One region of the Jeotgalibacillus marinus genome, then DNA from elsewhere that is predicted to be linked to it. Evidence: riboswitches for the same ligand, from Rfam matches in the RefSeq annotation. Region 1 holds a riboswitch; each other region holds the start of a gene.
What was found. Region 1 has a riboswitch for S-adenosylmethionine ahead of AB1471_RS12615 (methionine biosynthesis PLP-dependent protein). Riboswitches for the same ligand answer to the same signal wherever they lie in the genome.

Region 1 (4,969 bases):
AATAGTATAAATTATATTGTATGGTAATACTAGCATATTTTGTTATCAGCTTGATGTTGAACATATCTGCCAACTGGTGACGTAGTAAAATTTTTTATCCGCGTTTATTAAGTGGTTATCCGCGCTTACTACATGTTTATCCGTGTTTGCAATTAGTTTATCCGCGTATGATGTCATTTGACCTATCATTTGCACCATAAAAAAACACCACCTGCGAATCTTTTCGCAAGTGGCAGTGAACTATGAGCGTCTTCAACGATGTATAACTGGCCTACTTTGTTGCACAGCTACGAGTGCTTGTTTAATATCTGCTAGTAGATCATCCACGTGTTCTAACCCAACGGATAAACGTAAAAGCCCGTCAGTAATGCCTCTTTTTTCTCGTTCAACCACTGGCATTGCCGCATGAGACATGGTAGCAGGATAAGATAAAATAGATTCAACTGCACCGAGGCTGACGGCAAATACAGGTATTTTCATGCGATTCACAAAAATTCTTGCACAATTCTTTGATGCCAAGCGGAATGATACGACTGCGCCCGCTCCTGTTGCTTGACGCTTATGGATCGGGTATCCTGCATGGAACGAAAAACCTGGATAATACACTTCTTCAATTGCTGGATGATGATGGAGGTACTGAGCTATTTCCCTTGCTGATTCAGATGACTGCTTTAATCGGACACTCAACGTTTTCATTCCTCTAAGAAGTAACCAACAATCTTGCACACCTAAAATCGTTCCGCATGAATTTTGAATGAATGCCATCCGTTTACCAAGAGCTTCATCTTTTGCTACCGCGAGACCTGCCACCACATCACTATGACCGGACAAAAACTTAGTTGCACTATGCAATACAAGGTCTGCCCCTAAATCAAGCGGTTTTTGAAGTAAGGGAGTCATGAACGTATTATCCACAAACGTTAAGCACCCATTTGCTTTTGCAATCTTTGCAACTCCTTCAATATCTGTAATATTCAAGCAAGGATTTGACGGTGTTTCTATATAGATTACTTTGGTGTTCGGACGAACATTTCGCGCTGTTTCATCCATATCGGTCATATCAATAAAAGTGTGATCAATACCGAATTGAGTCAACACCTCTGTGATCACACGAAATGCACCGCCATACACGTCTTTTGAGACGAGCACGTGATCACCAGCTGATAACAGCATAAACGCTGATGAAATGGCCGCCATTCCCGATGCAAAAGCAAACCCTCGTGATCCACCTTCAAGCTCAGCAATTGCTTCTTCAAGTGCCTGCCTTGTTGGATTTCCTGAACGACTGTAGTCAAATTGTCCAAATTCATCGATAGATTCTTGATGATAAGTGGATGAATAATATAGCGGAACGTTTACAGCTCCTGTTTGTTTATCCCGAAATTGTGGCTGATGTAGCAATTTCGTTTCAAACTCATGGTTTGTCATATCACTGTTTCCTTTTTTTGCACGATGGCAAGTGCTCGTGCCAAATCTTGTGTAAGATCATCGATATGCTCAATGCCAACCGAAAATCTCAATAAGCGATCACAAACTCCTCGTTTATGCCTTTCATCTACCGGAATGTCCGCATGTGTTTGAGTCGCTGGGTACGTAACAAAGCTCTCGATCCCACCTAAACTTTCAGCAAATGTAATCAGCTGTAATGACCGTAAAAATGGGTCAATCCACTCTTCCTTTTCTAAGCGAAATGACACCATGCCACCAATTCCTGGATACAACACATCTGTAATGCCAGCCTGTTCCGCTAAAAACGCTGTGACCTGTTTTGCATTTTCTTGATGACGATCCATTCTAAGTGATAACGTCTTGAGACCCCTCACTAAAAGCCAACAATCAATCGGCCCTAAAACAGCCCCTGCCCCTTTATGAAAGGTCAATAGGCGTTCACATGTCTCCGTCCCTTTCGCTACAACCAAACCAGCTAACACATCATTGTGGCCCCCAATATATTTCGTTGCACTATGAATGACGATGTCTGCACCCAACGTTAATGGCTTTTGTAGGTAAGGGGTTAAAAATGTATTATCTACAATCGTCAATAAGTGGTGATCCCTTGCAAGACCCGCGACCGCTTTGATATCTGACATGTGCATCAATGGGTTTGTCGGTGTTTCAACAAAAATGGCTCGTGTATTCTCACATATCGATTCAGTTAGTTGGTCGATATCATTCGTATCAACATACCTTGTTTGAATGCCATATGCTTCTTCATAATGCTCGAGTAAACGATACGTTCCACCATAAATATCATCTGATGCGAGGAGCACATCTCCATGTTTAAATAGAGACAACACAAGTTGAATCGCTGCCATCCCAGAACTAGTCGCAAACCCTTCATCCCCTTGCTCAAGCTTCGCGATCCCCTCCTCTAAAACAGCACGAGTCGGATTTTTCGTCCGTGTATAATCATAACCAGTCGATTCACCAATTCCATCATGGCGATAAGCCGTCGAAAAATAAACAGGCGGATTAACTGTCCCAGTCGTTTGTTCACTACGATTCCCTAATTGTGCAAATTGCGTTTCTAGATGGTAACTCATCAGCACTTCCTCCTCGATCATCAAAAAATCGTTGTAAGATCGCTTTCGTTCAATAAAGTATTTAGCAAACAAAAACGTATTTTCAAAAAAAACGAAAAAGGACCTTCTCATAAGAAGAAGGTCCGAATAGGCATTCGTGGTTCTCCTTATCACTCAGTTTTTATAACCTGCTGGAATTAGCACCGTGCCAAATGCGGCTGGTTGCTGAGGTGTCAAAGGGCCAGTCCCTCAACCTCTCTAGATAAGTTGTATGCTATTTTGTTATATTCAGAATTATTTGTTGTTTTATACTTTACAACAACTTGGGAAAATAATCAAGAGAACATGTGAAAATGATGGATTTTTTCGAATAAAAAAACCACCTCCCGCTACACAATGTGGGAGATGGTATGAGAAGAGGCGTCGCTTTTACTCGATAACTTTTGAGATCACATCATCTGAATCCGTTCGAAACGATCAATGAATAAAGAGGTAACTATACTTTTTTTATTCAGGATACATTTTCAATATCTCTTTTGCTTGTAGACGCATTCTGTCTATTAAATACTTGGGCTCCTTTATCTGTACGTCTGTTCCTAGCCTATAAAATAGTGGAGTGATAAAAGAAATCTCGTTTTCTTCTATGGGTGAATCAATATAGCCAGTTCCATCTTCCTTCGTTTCTACACAGCCTTCTAGCCAAGGAACACTTTTACATTGACGTACCCCTTCTCTTGTTAGTAGAGCATACAAACGAATAGGATTTGTTACTTCAGTCGAATCAAACCATTCTTCTAAATTCATAAATTCCTCTTCATTTGTTTCTTTTAATTGTATAGAAAGAACACGATCTGCACGAAATAGTAATATTTTTTGTTTATTGTAATCATAAGCTGGAAGGTACCATAATCCATCATGTGCATATATACCAATTGGGCGTATATATTTTGTTGTAATTCCAGATTTAGAGTCATACTGAATAGATAAATTTTTATTTAACATAGACGCTTCTAACAAATCATTTAGATAAGGGGTATCTATACTTCTTTTTGGGTTCCAAAAAGATATATAAGAACGCATTTTATCTACTTTTATTTTCGCATCGTTTGAAAGCGAATTATATAATTTATGTGCGACAGCGCTAATTTCTGTATCAAAAGGAAGCGAACGATAGTAGCTTAAAGACTGAAAAGCAAAAAAGATCGAAACAGCCTCTTCTTCTGTAAATAAAATAGGAGGAAGCATCCTATTTTCTAAAACGGTATATCCACCATGTCTCCCCTGTTCAGCATAAATCGGTAGACCCATATCACTTAAATCTAACAAATATCGATGAATGGTTCGTACTGATATTTCAAATTCATCAGCTAATTCTTGAGCTGTAAATTTTCTTTTCGTCTTAACAAACATGAGTATGTCTAATAAACGTTTTGCTTTTGACATATTTCTCACCTTTCTTGTTTTAACCGTCAATCGTTGTCATGTTTTAGGGGTAGTATAATACATACTTTATTACTTTATCAATAAAGTACATTCTAGAGAGAAGAAGGAGACTTAATATGTCCAGAGAAATTGCTTTAAAAGGGAAAATAGCTGTAGTTGCGGGCGGAACTCGTGGAGCTGGTCGGGGTATTTCAGTTAAATTAGGTGAAGCTGGTGCAACAGTATATGTTACTGGAAGAACGACTAATAGTAATCAGTCACCAATGGGGCGTAAAGAAACGATTGAAGAGACAGCAGAATTAGTAACTAAAGCTGGTGGAACTGGAATACCTGTAAAAGTAGATCATACGGTTGAATCAGATGTAATAAGTTTATTTGATAAAATAAAAAAGGAACATGGTCGACTTGATATTTTAGTAAATGATATTTGGGGTGGGGACCCTCTTACTGAATGGGGGAAACCAATAGGAACTCACGATTTAAATAACGGGCTGCAAATTCAAAAACAAGCTGTCCAATCACATATAGTTACTGCTCATTATAGTATTCCTTTATTTAGAGAAAATAAGAAAGGTCTCATTATTGAAATTACTGATGGTGTAGATTATAAACCTCGTGGGAACTTCTATTATAGTCTTGCGAAAATATCGAATATACACATGGCTCAAGCAATGGCACAGGACTTAAAAGATTTTAATATAACTGCAATTGCAGTTACCCCAGGGTTTTTAAGATCAGAAGCAATGCTCGAATATTTTGGAGTAACAGAAGAAAATTGGAAAGAGGGAGCTAAAGATGATCCGCATTTTATTGCTTCTGAAACCCCATCTTATATTGGTGAAGCAATAAAATGTCTTGCTTCAGATCCTAAAATAGCTTCAAAAACAGGTGGAGTATATAGTACGTGGGAACTTTCTGAAGTATATGGATTTAAAGATATTGACGGCACACAACCACACTGGGGTAAATACTATAAGAATAATGTAGAAACATGAATGAACTAC
Region 2 (4,969 bases), on a different contig from region 1:
TAATGAGAAAAGGCGCCCAGCGAACATTTCGCTGGGTGTTTTTTAGAGGGAACTCTTTACTGTATCGAAGTTGTTACTAATCTTTCACATGTTCTATAATAGACGTATGCCAAAGTCCATTAACTGAGGTAAATTTAATACAGAGGTGATTAGTATGGCAATCACATTTTACTCGTATCCCAAATGTGGCACGTGTCGTAAAGCGAAAAAATGGCTTGATGAAGAAGGCACTTCCTATGAAGAAATTCATTTAGTAGAGGCCCCTCCGTCAAAAAACGAGCTTGAAAAAATGTATAAAAATAGTGGATTGGATATCAAGAAATTCTTTAATACAAGTGGCATGAAATATCGTGATTTAGGCTTAAAGGATCGTTTACCAGCTATGTCGGATGAAGAAAAGCTTGAACTTCTTGCTACCGATGGCATGTTAATTAAACGTCCACTGACGACTGACGGAAAGACTGTAACGGTTGGCTTTAAAGAACCAGAATTTGAACAGCATTGGAAGGTATAGATTGTTCTGAATCATTACTTGTGTTCGCGCTTTGAATATGCCAAGATTAGAATGTAGAACATAGATTGAATACGGAGGGGAAAACATGGGTTCACCAAAAGAGTTACGTTATTCTGAAGAACACGAATGGGTAAAAGAAGAGGACAATAAAGTACGCATCGGTATCACAGCATTTGCTCAATCTGAACTGGGCGACATCGTATTCGTTGAACTTCCAGAAGTAGGCGATGAGCTAAAAGCGGACGAGCCATTTGGCAGTGTAGAATCCGTTAAAACGGTATCTGAGCTTTATGCACCAGTAAGCGGAAAAGTTGTAGAAGTCAACGAAGACCTAAGTGATAGCCCTGAATTCGTTAATGAATCTCCCTACGAAAAAGCATGGATGGTTACCGTTGAGTTAAACAACACTGATGAGTTAGATAGTCTGATGACTGCTGAGAAATATGACGAAATGATCAACGAAGACTAAGCATTACATATGAAATGAGGCTGTCACCTGTTTAAGATACGGGTGGCAGTTTTTTGTTGAGGTTGGACAGAATTGAACCGATTTCGCTTTTGTTATTTGCTTTTCTAAAAGAAACAAGCGAAAATAAAGGTAGCATCATATACTACTGTAATCTAACGAACGAGGTTAGGTTTTGGATTAATATGGATGATAGGGTGTGATCTGTAGTGGATGACGTTGACGAGATAGTCATCATTGTCGAAGGAACGTCCGATAAACGAAAAGTACAACCGATTATTCGAGAGCCAGTTGATATTATTTGCACAAATGGCACAATCAGCTTTAACAAAATGGATGAATTAATCGAACAGCTAACAAACCGAGACGTCTATATTTTAGTGGATGCAGACGAGGCTGGAGAAAAACTACGCAAGCAATTTAAACGAGAATTCCCAGATGCTGAACATCTTTATATTGACCGTTCCTATCGCGAGGTGGCAACAGCACCCTCAAAACACTTAGCATCGATATTAGTAGCCGCAGATATCGATGTTTACACTGAGTATTTGGAAAAAGGATGAATCGATAAATGATCAATGAATGGTCCCTCGAGCTTTTAAATGCCAAGTTAGACAATGCTGAAAACACAGCACTTTATTTGTACACTCCGATGTGTGGAACATGCAAGCTAGCAAGCAGAATGCTCGAAATCACAGCAACAACTGTAACAGGTTATGAGATTGGAAAAGCGGATCTGAATTATGTCGGATCACTCGCAGAAACCTACCAAATTGAGAGCGTTCCCTGCTTGTTGATTTGGAAAAACGGTGAACTAGTGAAAAAAGCATATAAATTCGAATCTGTCCCCAATTTATACGAAACATTGCAAAGTCACTCATGATGGATATGAGTGGCTTTTTACATTTTTTTTAGTAGCAAACCGTTCGTCCATTCTTTCATTAAACAAAAAAATACGAACATTTTTTGTTGACACTTATTTTATATCCGTGATACGATGACTTTCGTAATAATAAAAGCGTATTGATTATGTAAATCGTATCAAGCGTTATTTAACTTAATATTATTCGTAACTCTTATTTAGAGCGGTGGAGGGATGTGCCCGATGAAACCCGGCAACCAGCAGTCTTTTGACTGGAAAGGTGCCAATTCACACAGGATAAAACCTGGAAGATGAGAGAAGGGACCTTAACTTTACGCGCCTTTCTGCTCATATAGCAGAAGGCGTTTTTTTAATGTAGTTAAACGGCATAATGATTTATAGTATGGTAAAACTATTTTTTGCTAGCATCTGCATGGGGATCGGTTAATCAGTAGAAGTGAAAAACGTATTGGAGTTATTTCCGAGTATCATGCAGCAGCTTACTCAATTTTAATCAAGAAAGAGGCGATGGAATGATTACAATCTCCAATGTCAAAAAGATATTTAAAACAAAGGATGGAAAGTTTACTGCCGTTGATGATGTAAACTTGCAAATTACAGAAGGTGAAATTTTTGGTGTCATCGGATATAGTGGTGCTGGGAAAAGTACACTCATTCGAATGTTAAATGGATTGGAATCTCCAACTTCAGGAACAGTTGATGTTAATGGCAAAATCATTTCTAATATAAGAGGCGCAGAACTTCGAAAAGCACGCCAAAAAATAAGCATGATTTTTCAACATTTTAATCTTTTATGGTCGCGAACTGTTCGAGAAAATATCTCGTTCCCACTTGAAATTGCGGGAGTGGATAAAAAAAAGCGGGAAAAAAAAGTTGATGAATTGATTGAGCTCGTTGGACTTAATGGCCGAGGGGGATCTTATCCATCACAACTTAGCGGAGGTCAAAAGCAGCGTGTTGGTATTGCACGTGCACTCGCTAACGATCCACAAGTATTGCTGTGCGATGAAGCGACATCAGCACTTGACCCACAAACAACTGATTCAATCTTAGAGTTGCTTGTGGATATCAACAAACGTCTTGGGCTAACGATCGTTCTGATCACACACGAAATGCATGTCATCAGAAAGATTTGTCACCGGATTGCAGTAATGGAAGATGGACGAGTAGTCGAGCTTGGCGATGTACTCGAGGTATTTAAACAACCTAAAGAGCAGATCACAAAACGATTCGTTCAACAAGTTACTGAGCCAGAAGAAACGCGTGAAACGATCGAACATCTGTTAGATGAGTACGAGGATGGTAAAGTGATTAAACTAACGTTTGTCGGTGAAGCAACTGAGCAACCGATAATCACAAATTTAATTCGATCGTTTGATATTAACGTGAATATTTTGCAAGGGAAGATTTCACAGACGCAAAATGGAGCGTATGGATCACTCTTCATCCATGTTCATGGTGTTCAGGAAGAGATTACAAAAGCCGTTGATTTCCTCGAATCAGCCAAAGTTGGGGTGGAGGTGATCACACATGATTGAACGAGTTTTTCCAAACGTTGATTGGGTGAAAATGTGGGAAGCATCATATGAAACGATTTATATGACACTCATAGCCACTGCATTTACGTTTGTAATTGGACTTTTATTAGGTTTATTACTTTTCTTAACATCGAAAGATAATATTCGGGAAAATAAGGTTGTCTATGGCATAACTAGTGTTATTGTGAACGTGTTTCGCTCGATTCCGTTTATTGTCTTAATTATTCTATTGATCCCATTTACACGGACATTAATTGGGACGGTTCGGGGAGCAGACGCTGCGCTTCCTGCACTGATCATAGGTGCAGCACCATTTTATGCACGAATGGTTGAAATTGCCCTTCGTGAGATTGATAAAGGGGTTATTGAAGCCGCTCGATCAATGGGAGCAAAAGTGAGCACGATTATCATAAAAGTATTTATTCCAGAATCATTGCCAGCACTTATTTCCGGTATTACGGTTACTACGATTGCATTAGTAGGTTACACAGCAATGGCAGGTGTGATTGGAGCAGGTGGACTTGGAAATCTGGCATTTTTAGAAGGGTTTCAACGTAGTCGTGACGATGTAACGCTCGCAGCTACGATCATCATAGTGATTATTGTGTTTGTTATCCAATTTATCGGTGATTTCTTCACCAATCGATTGGATAAAAGATAAATTTTTAGAAAAGGGAGAGATTACGAATGAAGAAATGGTTAACAGGAGCTTTAGCAGCAACAAGTATTTTCGCTCTAGCAGCATGTGGAGCAGACGATTCAACAGGTGATAATGAAGGAACAGAAGAAGGCGGACAAGTTGAACTTATTGTTGGTGCATCAAATGTTCCTCACGCGAAAATTTTAGAGGAAGCACAGCCTTTACTTAAAGAACAAGGGGTAGACCTTGTGATTGAAACGTACCAAGATTACATTCTTCCTAATCAGGATCTTGAAGCAGGGGAAATTGACGCAAACTATTTTCAAAGTCTCCCTTATTTCGAGCAGCAAATTGCAGAACTTGGCTATGACTTTGTTAATGCAGGTGGCATTCATGTTGAGCCAATCGCTGTTTATTCTCAAAAATATGATTCACTTGATGAGCTTCCAGACGGAGCGGAAATTATTATGAGTAATTCTGTAACTGATCATCCTCGTATTTTATCGCTGCTTGAAGAAGAAGGTCTCATTACACTTGATCCTGAAGTAGATAAAATGGTTGCTGAAGTTGGAGATATTCAAGATAATCCTAAAAACCTTGATTTTTCATTCGATGTTGAGGCATCACTACTCGTTCAATTCTACGAAAATGATGAAGGTGACGCAATTCTAATCAATTCTAACTATGCAATTGATGCAGGACTGAATCCACTTGAAGATTCAATTGCAATTGAAGGTTCTGAATCTCCTTACGTTAACATCATTGCAGTAAACAGTGGTGACGAAGATAACGAAGCGGTTCAAAAGCTTGTTGAAGTATTAATGTCCGAAGAAATTCAAGACTATATTTTAGAAGAATGGAATGGAAACGTCATCCCTGGTGATGCTGAATAATTGTCATGAAAACTCCTGTCATTTGACAGGAGTTT
Region 3 (4,969 bases), on a different contig from region 1:
GGAAATTAAAATTAATTCGAATTATAAAAAGACGATTGGTGATTTACCTATTGTATCTACACTTAAACAAGCAGGGTGCGGGTGAAAAATCGGTGTCTGGAGAGGTGTTGCATTTGATTTTACAATTAAACACAATCTATTAAATTCTATAGTTAAGCTTATAATACTTCCTTTCTGACATGTTTCTTCTACTGTATGTCTATGTATTCTTGGAATATCTCTTTACTGCATTACCAGTTTGCAAAATGTTGTCTTTTTTTCTACACCTACAAAAAAGAACTTGTTAATATATTTGCACATCAAAGAGGATCACACCGATCTTGTCGGAGTGATCCTCTTAAACTGGATTGGTTCTTCCTTCCCCTGTTTATTCCGTCTATATATGGAGATAACAGCTGAACCACGTCTTTTGCTCCATTTTTCCAACCAAATTGCGGTCGATTGACGAAGGCTGGTACCATGTCACTCATCTCTTACAGGTGTTATCCTTACGAGCGGTACTACTTACTTATGTTTGACTAACGGAGCATCCTGATTGACTGTCCTTTTTCGTTGCTCTCTTCGTTGCTGGGAAGTTTGAAAAAGCCACTTTTGCTCTTCCGTTTCTGGTACCACCAAAGGAACTTCTGTAGGTGTTCCTTTATCATCAACAGCAACCATTGTTAAAAATGAGGTGGTGGTTACTTTTTTCACTTTTTCTAATAAATTTTCAGAGTAGACTTTCACATATACTTCCATCGATGTTTTTCCCGTAGATGAAACAAAAGCCTCTAAAATCAAGATATCTCCTACTTTAGCTGCGCCGACAAAATTAACCGAATCGATAGACGCTGTTACAACAACTTTGTTGCAATGCCTCATGGCAGAAATAGCAGCTATTTCATCAATATATGATAATACCTGTCCGCCAAAAATCGTCTCTATATGATTCGTATCTGGCGGTATGACCAGCCTTGTTTGTAACGTGTGTGATTGATTGACTGAAGCGCTTTGCCTGTTCAATATGGAACCCCCTTTCTATCCGTTTCTACTACTTAACTAGTGCCTCGCTTGGTGTTTCCTTTCGAATTTGTCGGGCTGCTTCGACCATGTTTTTAAGGGCGTTGGTTGTTTCTTCGATTCCTCTTGTTTTCAATCCGCAGTCTGGATTAATCCAGAAAATTTTTGGTTGAAGTACGTGTAATGCTCGTTGGATGTTGGTTTTAATTTCTTCCACTCCCGGTACTCGCGGACTATGAATGTCGTATACGCCTAACCCGATTCCTTTTTCATATGCCTTTTCTTCGAAAGCAGAAATCAACTCTCCATGGCTTCGGGCAGCTTCAATCGAGATGACGTCAGCATCCAATTGATCGATGGTATCCATGATTTTCTCGAAATCAGAATAGCACATATGTGTATGGATTTGAGTGTTATCCTGTACAGAGGATGTGGCGAGCTTAAAGGCGTGAACTGCCTCCTTCAAATATTCCTTTTGCTTTTCGACTTTCAGTGGAAGGCCTTCTCGTAAAGCTGGCTCATCAACCTGTATCATATGAATACGATTTTCCTCAAGGAATTTAATTTCTTTTTTCAATGCCAGAGCAATTTGTTTGGTGACTTCAAATCGGCTTATATCATCTCGGACAAATGACCAATTCAAAATTGTAATAGGGCCTGTCAACATCCCTTTCACCGGTTTTTTTGTGAGAGATTGAGCGTATGAGATTTCCTTTACCGTCATTGATCCTTTTAATGAAATATCTCCATAAATAATAGGTGGCTTCACACATCGAGAACCGTATGATTGTACCCAACCGTACTTGGTAAAGGCAAACCCGTCCAGCTTTTCTCCGAAATATTCGACCATATCATTGCGTTCAAATTCACCATGTACGAGTACATCGAGGCCGATTCCCTCCTGATGCTCGATCCAGTAGGAGATGTTTTCTTCAATAAATTTTTCATACTGCCCGTTAGACCATTCTCCTCTTCGCCATTTAAGCCGTGCTTGCCGGATTAATTTGGTTTGGGGGAGGCTGCCAATCGTTGTTGTTGGTAGCAGCGGAAGCTTAAAGACATCTTGTTGTATTTGCTGGCGGATGGAGTAGTGTGTCTTTCGTTTCGGCTCCACTTCGTCCCATCTTTTGAGCTCTTCTTGGACTTTCTTTTGATTTCTACCTGGTGACTGCCAAAGGATTTCTATTCCTCGGGCACTCTCTTTGATTTTTGCTTCGATCGCTTTTTTTCCGTTATTCAAACCTTCTGCTAGAACAATCGCCTCTTCAAGCTTTTCATCCGCAAAGGCGAGGGCGTTTTTTACTGCGGCATCAATCTCCTTCTCCGTTGTAACGGTTACAGGGACATGCAGTAAGCTACAGGATGGTTGTACGATTAGTCGGTCTTTTTCAACAACGGATAAAATCCTCTCAAGCTGTGTGAGTTTACCATCCAGGTCTGACCTCCAAATGTTACGACCATTGATGATCCCCGCAGCCAAGAATTTGTCTTCAGGAAAGCCATACTTTTTTAGAGATTCCAGATTGGCACCTTGATCATGAACAAAGTCAAGTCCGATCCCGGCAACAGGAAGAGAAATGATCTCCGTGTAATGTTCGACCGCTTCAAAGTACGTTTGAAGGAGAATTTTTATACTCGGAACTCCCTTTTGTATACTCTTATACGTTTCTTTAAATAAGTTGATTTCTTCCTCTGAGATAGATGTTGTTAAGATTGGCTCATCAATTTGTATCCATTCAGCTCCAGCGTTCTCCAACTCTTTAAAAACGTTTATGTACAGCGGAATAAGTTTTTGAAGTAGTTTATGAAAATCCTTTTTATCGTATCCTTTGGATAGTTTTAAAAAAGTAATTGGGCCGAGAATAACTGGCTTCCCTACGATTCCAACTTTATCTTTTGCTTCAAGAAAGGAATGAAGCAGACGATTTTCTGTAAGCGTTGGCTCGCTAGATTCAAGCTCTGGGACAATGTAATGATAATTTGTGTTAAACCATTTCGTCATTTCAGAAGCGACCGATTCTTTGTTACCTCGTGCGATGTCAAAGTACGTTTCGATTGGCACTTCTCCACCTTTATGCTGGAAACGCTTTGGTACGAATCCAAACATGACTGCCGTGTCAAGAACATGGTCGTAAAAACTAAAATCTCCCACTGGAATGAGGTCAATTCCCATCTCTTTTTGTTTCTGAAGATCGTGTAAGCGGAGATGCTCCATTTCTGTCGACAATGACGATTTAGTGATTTTTCCTGCCCAAAATTGCTCAAGGGCTTTTTTCCATTCTCTTTTTACTCCGATTCTTGGATAACCGATCGTTGAACTTAGTACTTTCGTCATTTTTATTCCTCCATTCATTTTTTCATTACATACAAAACGAACCCAATAAAAAAATCTCTCCATTTTCAGAGAGATTGTTATGGGCGCATGGTCAAATAAAGGTTGTGAAGACAGTCTTGTCCCAACGCGTTCATAACACCTCCCTATCCTCGTAGTCTAGTGTCTTTCCAACAGGCAGGTTTCCTGGCTTATGTTCTTCACTTCCTGCGCCTTCCCATCTCTTTTCACGAAAGAGACAGTGACCTTTGTGCAGGTTGCTCCCATATACAGTGGCGGGACCGCGTCGGATTCTCACCGAACTTCCCTTTTAAGTTGAATTAGCTTTGGATAGCTAAGACAACACCTGAAGTCATTCACGATATTTAATTGGTAATGAGTGCGATAGAAAACAAAAAAACCACTCTATTTTGTAGATAGAGAGGCTCATTTACGCACCCCTCTTATTTCTCAAAGCATTTTTTGCTTTGCTGGAATTGGCACCTTTTCAACACTTAGTGCTGGAAGGTTGCCGGGCTTCATAGGGCCAGTCCCTCTGCCTCTCTAAATAAGAGTTTCAAAATATTGAATTAACAGAATAATATCATTGACAAAATAGACTGTCAACATTTTTTGTTTTGGTAATAACGTGTATGTTCTTAAAGGTTAAAACCGTCTCCAAGCTAAAAGAATTCTAGCCCACGTAGACCTCACTCTTTGCATAAAACGCCGCACCTAGAACGCCCGCTTCATTACCGTGTGTAGCGTGAGAGAAATGAAATGAATGTTTTAAACTATCGTAGACGCGCTCGTTCGTTTTTTCAACCAAGATAGGTAATAGGTATTCGTGTTCAGTCATCACGCCTCCACCCATAACGAAAATCGCTGGATTGATCGTGTGCGCAACATTCGCCAATGCGATCGCGATGTAAGTAAGGGTTTCGTCAACTAGCTGAACAGCTTCTTTTTCACCTGCGATGGCCCGCTGAATCGCTTCTTGTGCTCCGTTTTCCCATCCGAATTGCCTTCGACTCTCACGTGATAAGGCTGTGCCACTAGCATAGGCCTCCAAAGCACCTGGATTCATATTCGCGTGAATCCTACCGTCTGGCACGATGATCATGTTTCCAATCTCACCAGCACATCCTTTATCTCCTTGAATGAGAGCGCCTTGGTGAACATAACCACTTCCAACTCCTGTACTAACTGTTGTAAACCAGACACTTTCGTACCCTTTTCCCGCCCCATTCATTGCCTCTGAAAGAGCCGATGCATTTGCATCGTTCACAAGGAACACTGGAAGATTAACATGCTCTTGTAGCGCCTTTGTAATATGAAAATGTCCCCAATTAGGAAGATTAGGCGGATCTAACAACAGACCTTGCTGGTGATCCAACGGTCCAGGAGCACATAATCCAATTCGCTGGAACGGGTACTTCTCCATTGCTCGTTCTAACATCGCGAATATGATCGAAAGAGTATGAGCCGGCCCATGTCCAACCTCTGAATCTCTTTCTTCCCAGTGTAGTACTGTCGCATCATCATCTATTACACCTACACGTACTCTAGTTCCTCCAAGATCTATACCTGCTATATACATGCTAGTTCACCCTTTCGTTCTTGAAATACCAATGTTAGTTTATATAAACTCATCGTTTT
Region 4 (4,969 bases), on a different contig from region 1:
GAACCCAGCGTCCACCGCGACGCCATTATTGATAATGGATGCATCTACGTCTGGTAGAGAGCGGGGGGTTTGACCTGCAACGACAGGTAGAATCTCGATGTTTTTAGGATTTTCAATAATGTGTTGATCCGTACCTGTTAATCCTGCGTCATCACTTAATGTGATAAGCCCTGCTTCTTCAAGCAAAAGTAGGGCGCGTCCTAAGTTCGTTGCTTCGTTTGGAGCGGCAATTGTTGCGCCATCTGGTAGTTCGTCAATAGATTCGACCTTTTCTGAGTACAGGGCCATAGGTGCGATAACTGTTGCCGCGATTGGAGATAATTCTAATCCTCTTTCTTCAATAAATGAATCAAAATAAGAGATGGTTTGAAAAGCATTTAAATCTAATTCACCCTCATCAAGAGCAATATTTGGTTGTACATAGTCTGAAAATGTTACGATTTCAATTTCAATATCTTCTTCTGCTGCTTTTTCCGCAACAAACTCCCAAATGCGTGTATCCGAACCACTGACGCCTATTTTAATTGGTCCGCTTTCATCGTCTCCGCACGCTGATAACTCGATTGATAAGAGTGAAATAAGAGTCAGTATTGTTTTTTTCATGTCAAATTCCTCCTGTAATTAGCTTCTTCGAATTTTTTTAGATAGTAAATTACCTGTTGATTGTAATCCTTGAACCATGATGATTAAGATCCCAACTGTGATATACATGGTTGTTGTATCAAAACGTTGATATCCATATGTGATAGCTAAATCACCGAGCCCTCCGCCCCCAACAGCACCAGCCATTGCAGAGGCACCAATCAATCCAACCGTTGCGATGGTCAACGCTAAAACAAGAGAGCTTAATGCTTCAGGAACTAAAAATCGAAAAATAATTTGACCTGGTGTAGCGCCCATCGCTTCAGCTGCCTCGACCACTCCTTTATCAACTTCTAACAGAGAGTTCTCGATAAGTCTTGCAATGTAAGGACCAGCATAGAAGACGAGAGGGACAATCGCTGCTGCAGTTCCAATAGATGTTCCAACAATAAAGCGAGTCACTGGAATGATGGCGACCATTAAGATAATGAATGGAACGGAACGAAAAACATTTATAATGCCATTTAGAACATTGAAAAAAGGTGCGTTTTCGAGTAAATGTCCTTTTCGTGTAACAACAAGCAAGATACCTAGCGGAAAACCGATGAGGGTAGAAAATAATAGTGAGAATCCGACCATCGAAATCGTTTCCCACAATGCTTCAGTGATCTGGTCAGTACTAACTAGCATGGTTGATCACATCCTTTACCGCTATGTTTTGCTGTTGAATCGACAACAACGCTTGTTGAATTTGCGCACGATCACCAATAAATTCAACGATCAAGTTACCATACGGAATTCCTTGTAGTTCTGTAATATTGCCGTACAACACATTTAAATCAAGATCAAATTCACGAGAAATTCTTGATAAAAGCGGTTGACCAGTAGAGGATCCTGTATATTGAATACGATAAATTTGGTGATGCTCTTTCTCTTTAATTTCGTTAAGTATACTTTCAGGAAGTTGGTCGTTCATGATTGATTTGACAAATTTCTTTGATGTCGCATGCTGTGGGTTCGTAAATACATCAAACACGCTTCCTTGTTCTTGCACCACACCATTTTCAAGCACGGCAACCTTATCGCAAATCTCTCTTATCACGGTCATTTCATGCGTGATAATTAAAATCGTAATGTTGTATTCCTGGTTAATCCGCCGCAGCAGTTCCAATATCGATTGCGTCGTTTCAGGATCAAGCGCTGACGTTGCTTCATCACAGAGCAGAACGGAGGGGTTGGTTGCCAATGCACGAGCAATGCCAACGCGCTGCTTCTGCCCCCCAGAAAGCTGGTCGGGGTATTGTTCAGCCTTATCCTCCAACCCTACAAATGCAAGAAGGTCTGTAACTCTTTTAGTCACAACACTTCTTTTTAAATTTGAAAGAAGAAGAGGCATAGCGACATTATGGAACACCGTTTTTGAATTTAAGAGATTGAAATGTTGAAAAATCATTCCGATATCTTTTCTCGTTTCTCTAATTTGTTTTTTGGATAGCGTCGTAAGATCTTTTTGATGAATAAGAATTCTTCCTTCGGTGGGACGCTCTAATAGGTTAACGCAACGAATGAGTGAACTTTTCCCCGCTCCGCTGAATCCAATGACACCGAAAATTTCACCTGTCTCAACTGTTAAATCAATGCCGCTCAACGCATGAACAGCGTCTTCACCACTGCCATACGTTTTTGTAACTGATTCAAATTGAATCACTTTTATACCCCCTCAGAAAATATAACTAAACAAATAGTATTAGTTGGTTTAATTATGAGAAGAGGACTCTTTAGTGAAAATATGATACAAAAAAGCCTCTTCTCGCAAAAACAAGAAGAGGCTACTCGCGTAAACACCTCTTCTCATCTCTCAGACGAATGTCTGCTGGAGTTGGCACGGTGCTTGCAATCGCAAGTCCGCTGCCGAGGTATCGTAGGGCCAGTCCCTCCACCTCTCTGGATAAGAAGATATTGTTCTATTCAAATGTTGTTCCTAACTTTACTACGCGTTTTTTAACTTGTCAAACAATTTTTAAAATATTATTCATCTTGGGGAAGAGTGCTTTATCATGACAAAGCGAAACAAAGGGCTTTACATACCTAGAGGGGGTATGTTATTCTTATTGCAGGAAAGAAGTTACTAGGAGTGATAGGCATGGCGGATCTTGAGGGAAAGGAAAACATGCTGAAGGTGGATGGTGGTCATTGTGCAACAAATCATGAGCGCAAGAGTCATCATTCAGATGCAATGAAGAAAAACTTAACAACGCGATTAAATCGTATAGAAGGGCAAATTCGTGGGATCAAAAAGTTGATTGACAAAGATACCTACTGCGATGATGTCATTACTCAAATTGCTGCATCTCAATCAGCGCTCAACAGCGTTTCAAATCTTTTGCTAGAGGGTCATATGAAGAGTTGTATCGTAGACCGCATCCAAGAGGGTGACCTTGAGGTGGTTGACGAATTACTTTCAACGATGAAACGATTGACGAAAAAATAGGGGGAATGAATCATGGTAGAATCGGTAACGCTAAATGTAGAAGGTATGTCATGCCAACATTGTGTAAACGCAGTTGATACCAATGTACGCGATCTTGCTGGAGTAAACGAAGTACGCGTTCATCTTGAACAAGGTACAGTTGACGTTGATTTCCAACCAGCGTCCGTTACAGTAAGTGAAATTCGCGAAATAATTGAAGAGCAAGGTTACACAATCAAGTAATAAATAGTAAAAGTGTGCAGCGAAGGCAGCGCACTTTTTTTACCAAAGAAATATACCCTTATGGGGTATGGGGGTGGCTAATATGACACAATTGAAAAGAGAAATACAAATCTCTGGCATGACATGTACGGCTTGTTCCACACGTATAGAAAAAAGTCTTCAAAAGCTTGAAGGCGTTGATCATGCTTCGATTAACCCTGCACTTGAACAAGCAAGTATATCTTATGATTCTACAGCATTGACGCTAAAAGAAATTGAACAAAAAGTTGAAGACCTAGGGTACGGTGTTGTGACATCTAAGGCTGAATTCGATATTATAGGTATGACCTGTGCCACGTGTGCCACGCGTGTTGAAAAAGGACTTAACCGTTTGGAAGGCGTGAAAACGGCGAATGTAAATTTAGCTTTAGAGCAAGCAACCGTAGAATTTAACGAAAGTAGTTTGGCGGTTGAAGATATAATCGCACAAGTTCAAAAACTTGGTTATGATGCAAAGCGAAAAGATGATCAACAAGAGCAAGTAGACCATCGTCAAGTTGAAATCCAAAAGCAGCAACGCAAGTTTATCTTTTCATTGATTTTCGCACTGCCGTTGCTTTGGACGATGTTTGGTCATTTCAGTTTTACTTCGTGGCTATATGTTCCGGATATCTTGATGAATCCATGGTTTCAAATGGCACTCGCCACACCCGTTCAATTTGTCGTTGGGAAGTCGTTTTATGTCGGTGGTTATAAAGCCCTTCGACATGGTAGTGCGAACATGGACGTACTTGTTGCACTAGGTACATCTGCTGCATATTTTTACAGTGTGTATTTAGCTTTCCAATCAATCGGAATGCAAGGTCACCAAATGGGTTACTATTTTGAAACGAGTGCGGTACTTATAACGCTTATCGTTTTAGGAAAACTGTTTGAAGTAAAAGCAAAAGGCAGATCATCTGAAGCAATCAAAAAACTAATGGGTCTTCAAGCCAAAACGGCCTTCATCATCCGTGATGATAAAGAGCAAGAGGTTCCTTTAGAGGACGTGCGTGTTGGAGACATCATGATCGTGAAACCAGGTGAAAAAATCCCTGCAGATGGAACGATTTTAGAAGGAAGTTCAGCCATTGATGAATCGATGATTACTGGTGAAAGTGTCCCTGTGGATAAAAAACAAGGAGACGCTGTCATTGGATCGACAATGAACAAGCAAGGATTTTTGAAAATAACCGCTACAAAAGTTGGTAAGGAGACGGCGCTCTCACAAATTATCAAAGTTGTAGAACAAGCTCAAGGTTCTAAAGCGCCAATTCAGCGTCAAGCAGATAAAATCTCTGGTGTTTTCGTCCCGATTGTTGTGGGCATTGCGTTGCTTACGTTTATTGTTTGGCTTACGGTTGTCTCACCAGGTGAAATCGCACCTGCACTAGAAGCAACGATTGCCGTTCTTGTTATTGCTTGTCCTTGTGCGCTCGGTCTTGCAACACCAACATCAATCATGGCCGGATCTGGTCGTGCAGCTGAATTCGGCATTTTATTTAAAGGTGGAGAACACCTAGAAATGACACACACAATTGATACGATCGTCCTTGATAAAACAGGGACCGTAACGAAAGGTGAACCAGTATTAACAGATGTGTTAGCGGTGGGAGAATGGTCTGAAGAAGACCTACTCTATCTTGTTGGTTCAGC

Region 2: another riboswitch for S-adenosylmethionine. It lies ahead of AB1471_RS09080 (methionine ABC transporter ATP-binding protein); the one in region 1 lies ahead of AB1471_RS12615 (methionine biosynthesis PLP-dependent protein).
Region 3: another riboswitch for S-adenosylmethionine. It lies ahead of metE (5-methyltetrahydropteroyltriglutamate--homocysteine S-methyltransferase); the one in region 1 lies ahead of AB1471_RS12615 (methionine biosynthesis PLP-dependent protein).
Region 4: another riboswitch for S-adenosylmethionine. It lies ahead of AB1471_RS03055 (methionine ABC transporter ATP-binding protein); the one in region 1 lies ahead of AB1471_RS12615 (methionine biosynthesis PLP-dependent protein).

Annotation. Positions count from the first base shown of each region.
Region 1 is NZ_JBFMIA010000013.1:4,799-9,767, forward strand. It holds gene metC (cystathionine beta-lyase) at 253-1,428, opposite strand; gene AB1471_RS12615 (methionine biosynthesis PLP-dependent protein) at 1,425-2,543, opposite strand; SAM riboswitch class I at 2,687-2,791, opposite strand; gene AB1471_RS12620 (helix-turn-helix transcriptional regulator) at 3,030-3,965, opposite strand; gene AB1471_RS12625 (SDR family oxidoreductase) at 4,082-4,960, shown strand.
Region 2 is NZ_JBFMIA010000006.1:90,832-95,800, forward strand. It holds gene AB1471_RS09055 (acyl-CoA dehydrogenase FadE) at 1-3, shown strand, start outside; gene AB1471_RS09060 (arsenate reductase family protein) at 155-514, shown strand; gene gcvH (glycine cleavage system protein GcvH) at 600-983, shown strand; gene AB1471_RS09070 (toprim domain-containing protein) at 1,190-1,543, shown strand; gene AB1471_RS09075 (thioredoxin family protein) at 1,552-1,863, shown strand; SAM riboswitch class I at 2,054-2,160, shown strand; gene AB1471_RS09080 (methionine ABC transporter ATP-binding protein) at 2,376-3,401, shown strand; gene AB1471_RS09085 (methionine ABC transporter permease) at 3,394-4,062, shown strand; gene AB1471_RS09090 (MetQ/NlpA family ABC transporter substrate-binding protein) at 4,089-4,934, shown strand.
Region 3 is NZ_JBFMIA010000002.1:24,868-29,836, forward strand. It holds gene AB1471_RS03135 (acyl-CoA thioesterase) at 505-1,002, opposite strand; gene metE (5-methyltetrahydropteroyltriglutamate--homocysteine S-methyltransferase) at 1,031-3,334, opposite strand; cobalamin riboswitch at 3,491-3,696, opposite strand; SAM riboswitch class I at 3,772-3,885, opposite strand; gene AB1471_RS03145 (ROK family protein) at 4,005-4,910, opposite strand.
Region 4 is NZ_JBFMIA010000002.1:3,631-8,599, reverse strand. It holds gene AB1471_RS03065 (MetQ/NlpA family ABC transporter substrate-binding protein) at 1-603, opposite strand, end outside; gene AB1471_RS03060 (methionine ABC transporter permease) at 622-1,272, opposite strand; gene AB1471_RS03055 (methionine ABC transporter ATP-binding protein) at 1,262-2,290, opposite strand; SAM riboswitch class I at 2,431-2,537, opposite strand; gene AB1471_RS03050 (metal-sensitive transcriptional regulator) at 2,726-3,073, shown strand; gene copZ (copper chaperone CopZ) at 3,086-3,295, shown strand; gene AB1471_RS03040 (heavy metal translocating P-type ATPase) at 3,378-4,969, shown strand, end outside.